Regions from separate parts of the Kitasatospora sp. NPDC056800 genome, predicted to be linked through region 2. Evidence: riboswitches for the same ligand, from Rfam matches in the RefSeq annotation. Region 2 holds a riboswitch; each other region holds the start of a gene.
The links. Region 2 has a riboswitch for cobalamin ahead of ACFRQN_RS03605 (prenyltransferase/squalene oxidase repeat-containing protein). Riboswitches for the same ligand answer to the same signal wherever they lie in the genome.

Region 1: it holds a riboswitch for cobalamin, as region 2 does, so the genes downstream of both, ACFRQN_RS01425 (HoxN/HupN/NixA family nickel/cobalt transporter) here and ACFRQN_RS03605 (prenyltransferase/squalene oxidase repeat-containing protein) in region 2, are expected to answer to the same signal.
Region 3: it holds a riboswitch for cobalamin, as region 2 does, so the genes downstream of both, ACFRQN_RS25775 (CoA-acylating methylmalonate-semialdehyde dehydrogenase) here and ACFRQN_RS03605 (prenyltransferase/squalene oxidase repeat-containing protein) in region 2, are expected to answer to the same signal.

What each region holds. Positions count from the first base shown of each region.
Region 1 is NZ_JBHUAL010000003.1:63,733-67,687, forward strand. Features, by position in the region: gene ACFRQN_RS01415 (hypothetical protein) at 1-1,097, opposite strand, end outside; gene ACFRQN_RS01420 (metalloregulator ArsR/SmtB family transcription factor) at 1,220-1,603, opposite strand; cobalamin riboswitch at 1,686-1,899, shown strand; gene ACFRQN_RS01425 (HoxN/HupN/NixA family nickel/cobalt transporter) at 1,930-3,045, shown strand; gene rpmG (50S ribosomal protein L33) at 3,112-3,276, opposite strand; gene rpmB (50S ribosomal protein L28) at 3,421-3,657, shown strand; gene rpsN (30S ribosomal protein S14) at 3,657-3,955, shown strand, end outside.
Region 2 is NZ_JBHUAL010000008.1:72,746-76,700, forward strand. Features, by position in the region: gene ACFRQN_RS03595 (hypothetical protein) at 1-152, shown strand, start outside; gene ACFRQN_RS03600 (flagellar hook-length control protein FliK) at 235-714, opposite strand; gene ACFRQN_RS03605 (prenyltransferase/squalene oxidase repeat-containing protein) at 744-1,835, opposite strand; cobalamin riboswitch at 1,933-2,073, opposite strand; gene cobF (precorrin-6A synthase (deacetylating)) at 2,192-2,950, shown strand; gene ACFRQN_RS03615 (hypothetical protein) at 2,968-3,955, opposite strand, start outside.
Region 3 is NZ_JBHUAL010000130.1:20,728-24,682, reverse strand. Features, by position in the region: gene ACFRQN_RS25780 (acyl-CoA dehydrogenase family protein) at 1-744, opposite strand, end outside; gene ACFRQN_RS25775 (CoA-acylating methylmalonate-semialdehyde dehydrogenase) at 753-2,252, opposite strand; cobalamin riboswitch at 2,462-2,653, opposite strand; gene ACFRQN_RS25770 (alcohol dehydrogenase catalytic domain-containing protein) at 2,793-3,836, opposite strand; tRNA gene ACFRQN_RS25765 (tRNA-Cys) at 3,954-3,955, opposite strand, start outside.

The DNA of each region.
Region 1 (3,955 bases), on a different contig from region 2:
CGCAGCAGCCGGGCGGATTCGCCGCGGTGGGCGAGCGAGCGGTCGGTGATCTCGCGCAGGCCGGCCGGGGCCTCGGCGAGGGCCCGTTCGAGCTGGGCGGCGAGGTCCCCGTCCGGGTCGAGGACGGGGGCGGCCTGGCCGAAGGCGTAGCTGGGGGAGCGCGGGTCGAGTTCGGCGGCGCCGGTGGCGACGAGCATGGTGCGGTGTTCCAGGGCGGCGCCGTAGACGGTGACCGAGCCGTGGTCGCCGATCACGCAGTCGGCGGCGACGAGCGCGGCCTGCCAGCCCTGGTGGGGCGGGATCAGGCGCAGGCCCATCCGGCGGGCGTCGTCGAGCAGCGCCCCGGGGGCGTGGCGGCTCCACACGTTGGGGTGCAGGACGACGGCCACCGTGTACTCGTCGGCGGGCAGTTGGCGGACGAGCCGCCGGGGCAGGTCGGGGTGGCGGCCGAATAACGAGTGCTCGCTCCAGGTGGAGCTGACGACGACGAGCCGTCGGCCGCCGACGGCGCCGAGCGCGGCGCGGTAGCCGTCCCGGGAGCGCCGGCTGGCGAGCATCCGGTCGAAGCACGGGTCGCCGACCACCCGGGCGACGTCCAGGGCCTCGGGGCAGGAGGTCCGCAGCCGGTCCAGCTGTTCGGGGTGGGAGAGCCCGAGGACGTCCACGAACACCCGCCCGCGGTGGGTGAGTTCGTTGCGGGACAGGCCGGCGGCGCTGACCGTGTCGCCGGTGGACTCGGTGACCAGGCGGTTGTAGCCGGCGCCGTGCGGCAGGACGACGAGGCGGGCGTCCAGGCGGTGCATGGAGGAGTGGACGGCGCAGGCGACGGCCAGGTCGAAGCGGTGGCGGACGGCGTCGTCCCAGTCCAGCACGGTGAAGCCGGACAGGCCGTGCAGGTAGTCGTCCAGGGCGCGGTCGGCGAAGACGGAACCGGGGTTGACGGTGAAGTACCACTCGATGCCGTGCGGGCTCAGCAGGGAGAGGACGTCCAGCACCCGGGTGGCCGAGGTGAGGGTGCGGGCGACCGCCAGCACGCGGGCCTTGACCGGGTCGGTGTTCCAGCGGTCGGCGGGCCAGGCATGGGGGTGGGACGGCACATCATGATCGTACTGGCCGGGGCCGTTCACGGCGCGCCTTCCCGAGCGGGAGTCAGCGGCCCGGGCGGGAGTCGGCGGACCGAGCGGGAGTCAGCAGGTCGGGCAGGCGTCGGCGGGAGGGGTCAGCCCACTGCCGCGCTGGGCTCGTGGTGCTCGGCGGCGGCGCACTCGTCGAGGAGGGGGCGCATGGCCTCGTCCACGAGCCGGTAGCGCACCACTCGTCCGTCCCGGTCGCCGGTGACCACGCCGGCCGTACGGAGCAGCCGCAGGGCCTGGGAGACGGCGGGGTCGCGCATGCCGGTGGCCACCGCGAGGTCGCTGACGGCGAGCGGGCCGGCCCGGTGGAGGGCGAGCAGCAGGGCGAGCCGTCCGGGGTCGGCGAGCAGGGAGAACCGCTCGGCCCAGGACCGGACGTGCGCGGGGTCGCCGATCGCGGCGATGGCCTCGCAGACCCGGTGCCCGTCGATGGTGCGGTGGCCCGCGCGGTCGGCCGGTACGAGATGCATGCGGACATTCTTGCAGGCGGTCGCCTGTGATCCTGGACACCTGCGCAGGTGCGCAGCCTTGCACGGGTCGGGGCGCGGCCCCTACGGTGTTCCCCGCCGTGGTGCTCGGGAAGACCGGTGACGGACCCTCAGGGGTCCCAGCCCGGAGCGGCCCTCGCCACTGTGATCGGGTCGTTCCTCCGCCCGCGGAGGAACGTCGTCCGTGCCCACGGAGCCACTGGGTGCCTCGCGCACCTGGGAAGGCGGGCACGGGTATCCCGTCAGCCAGGAGACCGGCCACGGCATCTCACGAGGTTTTCCACGAGGTGCTGGAGCGTGATCCGCAGATGACCCTGCCCGAAACCGTTGCCGCCGGCGCGAAGCCGGCCCCTTCCGTGCTGCCCAGCTTCAGATGGCGGCGCGAGGACACCGTCCGTACGGCCGGGCTGATGGCGGTGATCGTGGCCATGCACGTGGTGGCCTTCGGCACGCTGATCTTCCTGGTCGCGCCCGAGCGGTACGCGGTCGGTACCCAGGTCTTCGGGGTGGGCCTCGGCATCACCGCGTACACCCTCGGGATGCGGCACGCCTTCGACGCCGACCACATCGCGGTGATCGACAACACCACCCGCAAGCTGATGGCGGACGGCAAGCGGCCGGTCTCGGTGGGCTTCTGGTTCGCCCTCGGGCACTCCTCGATGGTGGTGCTGATGGCCGCCCTGGTGGCGGGCGGCGCGCAGCTGGCGAACACGCTGATGGACGACGAGTCGGCCACCCACAAGTGGCTGGGCGTGATCGGGACGACCACCTCCGGCGTGTTCCTCTACCTGATCGGCGCGCTCAACCTGGCGGCGCTGCTCGGCATCCTCAGGGTGTTCCGCTCGATGCGGGCCGGGAAGTTCGACGAGAAGGAGCTGGAGGCGCACCTCGACTCGCGCGGCTTCATGGCCCGGGTGCTGAACCGGGCGACCCGTTCGATCACCCGGCCGGGGCAGATGTTCCCGGTGGGCATGGTGCTGGGCCTGGGCTTCGACACCGCGACCGAGGTCACCCTGATGGTGATGGCCGGCTCGGGCGCGGCCTCCGGGCTGCCCTGGTACGCGATCGTCTGCCTGCCGCTGCTGTTCGCGGCAGGGATGAGCCTGTTCGACACCCTGGACGGGACGTTCATGAACTTCGCGTACCAGTGGGCCTTCGCCAACCCGGTCCGGAAGGTGTACTACAACCTGACCATCACGGGTCTGTCGATCGCGGTGGCCTTCATCATCGGCACCATCGAGCTGGTCGGGGTGCTGCACGAGAAGCTCGACCTGACCGACCCGGTCACCGGGTTCGTCGCGGACATCTCGCTGGACAACGTGGGCTACGCGATCGCCGGGCTGTTCGTGGTGGTCTGGGCGATCGCGATCGGGTACTGGAAGCTCGCCCGGGTCGAGCAGCGCTGGACGCCCGAGGGCTCCTGAGCCGAGCGGCCCGGCCACCCACGGCGCCTCCCCGAGTCCGGGGAGGCGCCGTTCGCGTGTCCGGGGTCAGCGCTCCTCGCGGAAGTCGACGTGCCGGCCCGCGGCCGGGTCGTACTTGCGCAGGACCATCCGGTCCGGGTCGTTGCGGCGGTTCTTGCGGGTCACGTACGTGAAGCCGGTGCCGGCGGTGGAGCGGAGCCTGATCACCGGGCGCAGTTCGCTGCGGGCCATGGGACGTCCTCCTGGGGTCTGGGGGTCGGGGTCTCGGGTTCCGGTCCGAGGGGTTGGCTCGAACCGTACATCGAAATGGAAGTCATTTTCATCTGGTGTAACGTGAGCCCGGTCCTGCCCATTCCCGGACGCCAGGGAGCACCCATGTCCGCCCGCTGCCAACTCACCGGCCGCCGGCCCGGCTTCGGCAACGCGATCTCGCACTCGCACCGCCGCACCGGCCGCCGCTTCGACCCCAACATCCAGCGCAAGCGCTACTGGCTGCCCGGCGAGGGCCGGTACGTCCGGCTGGCGCTGAGCGCCAAGGGCATCCGCACCGTCGACGCGATCGGCATCGAGGCCGCCGTCGCCCGCATCCGCGCCCGGGGGGAGAAGGTCTGATGGCCAAGCAGAGCAAGATCGCCAAGAACGAGCGGCGGCGCGCCGTCGTCGCCCGCTACGCCGAGCGCCGGGCCGAGCTCAAGCGGACCATCGCCCACCCCGGCACCGGCCCCGCCGAGCGCGCCGCCGCCCAGGCCGAGCTCGCCCGCCAGCCGCGCGACGCCAGCGCCACCCGGGTCCGCAACCGGGACGCCGTGGACGGCCGGCCCCGCGGCTACCTGCGGGCCTTCGGCCTCTCCCGGGTCAACCTGCGCGCCCACGCCCACGCCGGGCACCTGCCCGGTGTCCGCAAGGCGAG
Region 2 (3,955 bases):
CCGGCGGCGGCACCGTCACCGCGCTCAACGGCACGGCCAACGCCGGCTCCTCCACCTGGAAGCTCAGCCTGGACGGCGCCACCGCCACCCCGGCCGCCCGGGCCGCGACCGTCCACCTCGGCGACACCGTCTCGCTGCGCTACGGCGGCTGACCGCACGACGACGCAGGACGGGGGCACCGGCGCCCCGGCCCCTTCCGGAGACGGGGCCGGGGCGCCGGTGGCCCTCCGCCTGTCAGGGCGCGGTGGTGCCCGGCTGTGCGCCGGCGCCGAAGGACCAGCCCTCGACGTCGCCGGGGGCCGGGTCGTAGCTGCCCGCGCCCAGGCTGCTGTACGACCAGGGGCCGCCGTGCTGGGCGTGCCAGTACGACCAGTAGGCGCTGCCGGTCGGGTTGGTGCAGGCCGTCGGCAGGGCGTTGATGGTGCAGACGAAGCCCGGGTAGCGCGGGTGGAAGGCGTACGAGAATCCGGCGCCGGTGAGCGCGGCCAGGCCGCTGGCCGGGTCGCCGGGCGCGCAGCCGGTCTGGATGCCGCCGCCGACGGCGGTGAAGTCGACCACGACGGTGACGCCGGTGGTGCCGCCGCAGGCGGCCGCCCGCGCCTGCGGGGCCTGGACGGCGGAGACGCCGAGCAGTCCGGCGGTGAGGGCCGCCGCGGCGGCGATCGACCCGAGCGTACGGCGGGCCGGGCGGACCGGGGTGGGGGTGTCGCTCATCGGTGAACTCCTCGCGGTGTCAGCGTGGTTCAGCGCGTGGCCGGGACCGGCGGGCAGGCCTGGGTCGGGGCGTCGGGGGCGGCCCCGGAGGCGGAGAGCGTGGGCAGCGGAGTGCCCGCGAGGCCGAGGACGGCCTGCGCCGTGGCCCGGGCGCCGGTGCCCGCGTTGAAGCCGGTCGCGTCGTAGGCGACGGCGCCGCGGACCGCCGGGTCGGCGGAGCAGCCCTGCTGGAGCTTCACCAGCCGGCCCCAGGCCTTGAGGCCGGGGCCGAGGCGTCCGCCGGAGAGCAGCGCCTGGGTGGCCAGGCCGGTGCTGTTGGCGTTGGAGGCGGTCGCCCCGGCGGCCGCGAACCCGCCGTCGGCGTTCTGGTGGGCGGTGAGCCAGCCCAGGCCCGTGTTCGCCTTGGCGGCACGCCCGGTGGCGGCGAGGGCCTGGACGGCGAGCGCGGTGGCGTCGGCGTCGCTGGTGCAGGCGGCCTGGCCGAAGGAGAGCGGGAAGCCGCCGTCCGCGCACTGGCTGTTCGCCAGGAAGTCCACGGCCGCCGCCGGGGCGCCACCGGGCGTGCGGTGCAGGGCGATCACGGCGAGGGACTGGCCGAAGGCGTTGCTGTAGTCGCCCCACTGGGAGCGGTCGGAGAACCGGCCCTCGGCGGTCTGCAGCGACCGCAGGCGGGCCGGCAGGTCGACGCCGCCGAAGGCCGCCGGGTCCCCGCCGCGGACCTCGACGGCGAGCAGCAGCTTGGCGGTCGCGCCCGCGTAGGCCTCGGCGGTGCCGTCGCCGAGGTAGCCGCCGATGATCTCGGGCTTCGCCAGCCAGGCGGTGGCCTTCGCGGCGGCCTCGTCGGAGCCGCGCGAGGCGGCGAAGGCCAGTACGGCGTCGATGGTGAGGCCCTGGTCGGGGTAGGCGGTCCCGTTGAAGACGGACTCGAAGTGGTCGCCGTCGACGAGCTGGCGGGCCAGCCAGCCGCCCGCGGCGGCGTCGGGGCGGACCGTCGGGGACGAGGTCGCGGCGGCGGGCGCGTTCACGGGCGCGGCGTGGGCGGCGGTGGCCGCCGGGAGTGCGGTGGCGAGCGCCACGGCGGGTATCGCGAGCAGACCGAGGGTGCGGCGGAGCGTGGGCATGGTGGCCTTTCCGGGCCCGCGCGCAGGGGCCCGGAGGGCGGCGGCGACAGCCGGGGCGGCCCTCGGGGCTCCGGCCCGCAGACCACGACGGGAGGAGGGACGACACACCTCCGCCGACGGGTACTCGGGCTCGCCTCCGACCGGGAGCCGGCGGCCTACCGTTGCGGGCCAGCGCCGGATTCGAACCGGACTTCCCCCAGCGGCGGAGTCACAACATGACGGCCCATCATGGCGATACGGAAAAGATCCGGTCAAGGGTTCGAACGTGACATCACGGTGGCCGCCGCCCGACATCGCGACGCGCCCCTCCCGGCCGCCGACGCGACCAGGGCGTCCCGGACGGCAGAATGCCTCCCATGCGGCACATCTTCGTCATCGGCATCGGCGCGGGCGACCCCGACCACCTCACCCTGCAGGCGGTCAAGGCGCTCGCCCGCACGGACGTCTTCTTCATCCTCGACAAGAACGAGGACCGGCAGGACCTGATCCGGCTCCGCCGCCGGATGCTGGCCGAGCACGGCCGGCCAGGCCACCGGGTGGTCGAGGCACCGGACGCGGAGCGGGACCGGACCACCCCCGCGTACGCGGCCGCCGTGGACGACTGGCGCGTCCGCCGGGCCGACCTGGTCGAGCAGTTGCTCTCCGAGCACCTCGGCGAGGGCGAGACGGGCGCGTTCCTGGTCTGGGGTGACCCGAGCCTCTACGACAGCGTCATCGCCGTGGTGGACGACGTCCTGGCCCGCGGCACGGCCGAGTTCGACTACGAGGTGGTCCCGGGCATCAGCAGCGTCTCCGCCCTGGCGGCCCGCCACCGCACCACGCTGACCCGGGTCGGCCGCCCGGTGCAGATCACCACCGGCCGCCGGCTGGCCGATGGCTTCCCCGAGGGCGTGGACGACGTCGTGGTGATGCTCGACGGCCGCGCCGCCTTCACCGGGATCGACCCGGAGGGGCTGGAGATCCGCTACGGCGCGTACCTCGGCACCCCCGACGAGATCCTCGTCGCCGGTCCGCTCGCCGAAGCCGCCCCGCGGATCGGCGAGTTGCGCGATTCGGCGCGCGAGCGCAAGGGCTGGATCATGGACACCTACCTGCTGCGGCGCTCCGAGGGCTGAGCCGGTCCCTTCGGCCTTCAGCCCGGTCCCGGGGCCGCTTTCGGGTCCGGGGCCGGTTTCGCGTCCGGGACCGGGTCGGTGAGGCGCTGGAGGAGGGCGGCCGCGATGTAGCGCATCCGGCCGGTCGTCGTGCGCGGGTCGTAGCCGAGGTCGCGGGTCAGCGCCTCGTGCCGGGCCTGCAGGGTGGAGTGGTGCATGCCGAGTTCCGCCGCGGCGGCGCGGACGCTGTCCGATTCCACGAGCACGCGCAGGACCGTGGCCGAGCGGGCGTCGAGGCGCAGCAGCGCCCGGACGTCGTCGTGCGGGGCGTGGGGGTCGTGGGCCTCGGCGAGCATGAGCATGGCGCCGAGGTCCGTCGCGTCGACGGTGGGTGTGGCTTCGGTGGTCAGCCGGAGCGCGACGACGGCGCCGTCCCACGACGCGGGCGCCCGGTCGGCCCGCACCCACGGGCCCAGGCCGGCCCGGCCCGGGAGCGGCACCCTTCCCGTCGTGTCGAGAGTCGCACGCAGGATCCCGTAGCGGGTCGGCAGGACCGCCGACGGCGGGCCGGGCACCCGCTCGTCGGCGCCGGTCGCGATTAGCCGGATCCGCGTGCCCGCGGCCAGGCGCAGCCGGGCCAGGGCGGTCATGCGCCCGTTGACCGTCCGGGCCGCGTCGAGGCCGGTCTCCAGGGCGCCGCCCGCGTCGCGGCGCAGGTCGAGGAGGTCGACCGCGAAGGCGAGGCGCTCGACGATCACCGCGTCGCTCGGGTGCTCGCCGCCCTCCCGTTCCAGCCACACGCTGCCGCTCGAACAGGGGCGGACCGGGGTCCGTGCCTCCCGGCCGGCGGTGCCGTCCAGGAGCCGGCCTTCCGGATCGCGCCGACTGGTCCGACCGTGCCGTTCGGCACCGGCGACGGTGCCGGACAGGGCGGCGGCCCCGCGCAGGAGGCCGTCCAGGCCGACGTCCCCGGTGATCAGCGTGTCGAAGTAGGAGACCACCCTGAGGGCCTCGGCCGCCCGTGGG
Region 3 (3,955 bases), on a different contig from region 2:
GGAGCAGGCGGCGATGCCGAGCCGGCCGCCGTTCAGCCCGTTCATGGCGATCCGGAAGCCCTCGCCCTCCCCGCCGAGCAGGCGGTCGGCGGGGAGCCGGACGCCGTCCAGCAGCACCTGCCGGGTCGGCTGGGCGTTCCAGCCCATCTTCTTCTCGTTCGCTCCGAAGGAGACGCCGGGGTCGTCCCGCTCCACCAGGAACGCGGAGACGCCCCGGGCCCCCGGGCCGCCGGTGCGGGCCATCACCACGTACACCTGCGAGGTGCCGGCGCCCGAGACGAACTGCTTGACGCCGTCCAGGACCCAGTGGTCCCCGTGCCGGCGGGCCCGGGTGGCCAGCGCGGCGGCGTCCGAGCCCGCGCCCGGCTCGGTGAGGCAGTAGCTGCCGAGCAGCTCCGTCGAGCAGAGCCCGGGCAGCAGCCGGGCGCGCTGGGCGGGGCTGCCGTAGCGGTCGATCATCCAGGCGACCATGTTGTGGATCGACAGGTAGCCGGCGATGGACGGGCAGCCGGTCGCCAGCGCCTCGAAGACGAGCACGCCGTCCTGGCGGCCGAGCTCCGAGCCGCCCGCCTCCTCCCGCACGTAGACGCCGCCGAGGCCCAGGTCGGCGGCCTTGCGCAGGACGTCGACCGGGAAGTGCTTGGCCTGGTCCCACGCGACGGCGTGCGGGGCGAGGTGCTCGCGGGCGAAGTCCCGGGTGGTCGCGACGATGGCGAGCTGGTCGTCGGTCAGATGGGTGTGCACGGCGCGCCTCAGCCCATCGTCGGGATGGTGAAGCTCGCGCCCTCCTTGGCCCCGGAGGGCCAGCGCGAGGTGACGGTGCGGGTGCGGGTGTAGAAGCGGATCGAGTCCGGCCCGTGCTGGTTGAGGTCGCCGAACGCGGAGCGCTTCCAGCCGCCGAAGGTGTGGTACGCGATCGGCACCGGGATCGGGACGTTGACCCCGACCATGCCGGTGTTCACCCGCCGGGCGAAGTCCCGGGCGGTGTCGCCGTCCCGGGTGTAGATGGCCACCCCGTTGCCGAACTCGTGCTCACTGGGCAGCCGCAGCGCCTCCTCGTAGTCGGCGGCACGCACCACGGTGAGCACCGGCCCGAAGATCTCCTCCCGGTAGATCCGCATGCCGGGCGTGACCCGGTCGAACAGCGAGGCGCCGAGGAAGTAGCCGTCCTCGTGCCCGGCCAGCCGGAAGTCCCGTCCGTCGACGACGAGTTCGGCGCCCTCCTCGACCCCGAGGTCCAGGTAGCCGCGCACCCGCGCCAGCGCGTCGGCGCCGACCAGCGGGCCGAAGTCCGCCGCCGGGTCGTCCGAGCGCCCGACCTTGAGCGCGCCGATCCGCTCGACCAGCTTCGCCACCAGGGCGTCCGCCGTCGCCTCCCCCACCGGGACGGCCACCGAGATGGCCATGCAGCGCTCCCCGGCCGAGCCGTACCCGGCGCCGATCAGCGCGTCCGCCGCCTGGTCGAGGTCGGCGTCCGGCATCACGATCAGGTGGTTCTTGGCCCCGCCGAAGCACTGCGCCCGCTTCCCGTGCGCGGCGGCGGTGGCGTACACGTACTGGGCGACCGGCGTGGAGCCGACGAAGCCGAGCGCCTGGACGCGCGGGTCCTCCAGCAGGGTGTCCACGGCCTCCTTGTCACCGTTGACGACGTTGAGCACGCCCGGCGGCAGCCCGGCCTCCAGGAACAGCTCGGCCAGCCGCAGCGGCACCGAGGGGTCGCGCTCCGAGGGCTTGAGCACGAAGGCGTTCCCGCAGGCCAGCGCGGGCGCGGCCTTCCAGAGCGGGATCATCGCCGGGAAGTTGAACGGCGTGATGCCCGCGACCACGCCGAGCGGCTGGCGCATCGAGTACACGTCGATGCCCGTCCCGGCGTTGTCGCTGAACTCGCCCTTCAGCAGGTGCGGGATGCCGGCGGCGAACTCCACGACTTCCAGGCCGCGTTGGATGTCGCCGTGGGCGTCGGCCACGGTCTTTCCGTGCTCGGCGGAGAGCAGCCGGGCCAGCTCGTCCTTCTCCTGCTCGACGAGCTGGAGGAACCGCAGCAGGACGCGGGCCCGCCGCTGCGGGTTCCAGGCGGCCCACGCGGGCTGGGCCTGCGCAGCGTCGGCGATCACCGCCTCGACCTCGGCGCGGCTCGCCAGGGGCACCCGGGCCTGCACCCGGCCGGTGTTGGGGTCGTACACGTCGCCGAAGCGGCCGGAGGTGCCGGCGGTGGGCTTGCCGGCGATGAAGTGGGTCAGTTCTCGGACCATCGGTTCCTACTCTCGACAGGGGTGGGGAGAGGAGGAATGGAGGCCGCCGCCGGTCGGCGGGCGCACGGTGGTGCGCCCCTCGGCACGGGCGTACGACGGTGTGACGGTACGTCAGGACGCGGGCGCCCCGGCGGTCGTCGGCACGGGACAGCCGGGCGCGGTGGAACGGAAGCAGCCCGGAGTCATGTGTGTCGTCTCCATCCTCGTGGAAAACACGAACCACCCGCGGCCGGTATCCTGACTCCCGGATCACCGCACGCCCTCAGGCCTTCCCGGCTGGCTGCCAGTGGCCGTCATCTGCGAGGACGGACTCCCCGGTCACAGTGGCGGGACCGTGCCGGACTCACACCGGCTTCCCTGACACCGCGGACCTGCCGTCGACCATATAGTTGGACGTCCTAGTAAGTCCAGGGGTACGCGCCCGCGCCGCGCCGCCGGAGGGCCGCTCACCCCCGTCCACCTGCCCGGACACGCCGGGAGCCGGCCCCGAGGGACCGGCTCCGATGGCCGACTCCGAGGGCCGACTCCGAGGGCCGCCGCTCAGCGGCCGGTGGTGACGACCATGCGGAAGCGGGCCCGATTGGCGGCCATCTTCTCCACCGCCGCCGCGGTCCGCTCCAGCGGCACCTCCTCGACCCAGGCCCGCACCCCCGTCTGCGCCGCGAAGCGCAGCGTGTCCTGGGTGTCGACCGCGATGCCCGAGGAGTGCGCGTAGACCTTCCGGTCGCCCTGGATCAGCTGCAGGGCGCTCAGCTCCAGCGGCTCCGCCGGGAGTCCGACCATGACGAGCTCGCCCCGACGGGTGATCCCGTCGATCGTCGCCACCACGGCGGGCGCGTTGGTGACGGTGGACAGGACCACCTTCGCGCCCCCCAACTGCCGCAGGGCCTCGGCGACATCGCCCGCGGTGCTGTCGATGTAGTGGGCGGCGCCGAGCCGGAGCGCGAGCGGCCCCTTCTCCTGGCCGCGGGCGATGGCGACGGTGCGGAAGCCCATCTTCTCGGCGAACTGGACGCCCAGGTGGCCGAGTCCGCCGATCCCCAGGATGGCGACGGTGTCCCCGGGCCGTGCGGCGGAGCGGCGCAGGGCGTTGAAGACCGTCACCCCCGCGCAGGCCAGTGGCGCCGCCTCGACCGCGGTGAGCTCGTCCGGGATCGCCGCCAGGGCCACGGCCGGGACGACGACGGAGTCGGCGAACCCGCCCGGATAGGCGACGCCCGGGATCTCGACCCGCGCGCAGTGCAGGCCGTCGCCCGCCCGGCACGCGTCGCAGTGCCCGCAGCTGCCGCCGTACCAGCCGACCGCGACCCGGTCGCCGACCCGCCAGCCCTCCACGCCCTCGCCGAGGGCGTCGACGCGGCCGGCGATCTCGTGCCCCGGGGTGATCGGGAAGGTGCTGCCGGGCAGCAGGCCGCCGGCGATGAGCAGGTCGGAGTGGCAGACCCCGCACGCCTCCACGGTGATCCGCACGGCTCCCGGGCCGGGCTCCCGCGAGGGGACCTCGACCAGCTCGGGGGCCGCACCCGGCCCCGCGACCTGGACGGCGCGCAGCGCGGCGGCCGAGCCGCTGGGGGAGGTGGTCATGAGCGATCCCTTCGCCGGGTGATGTGCCCCGGAGCCCCAGGTGACCGCACCGCTCGTCCTGTTCCGGGCGCGCCTTTCGAGACGGATCGAAATGTCTCGAAAGAACTCGGAAGTAAAAG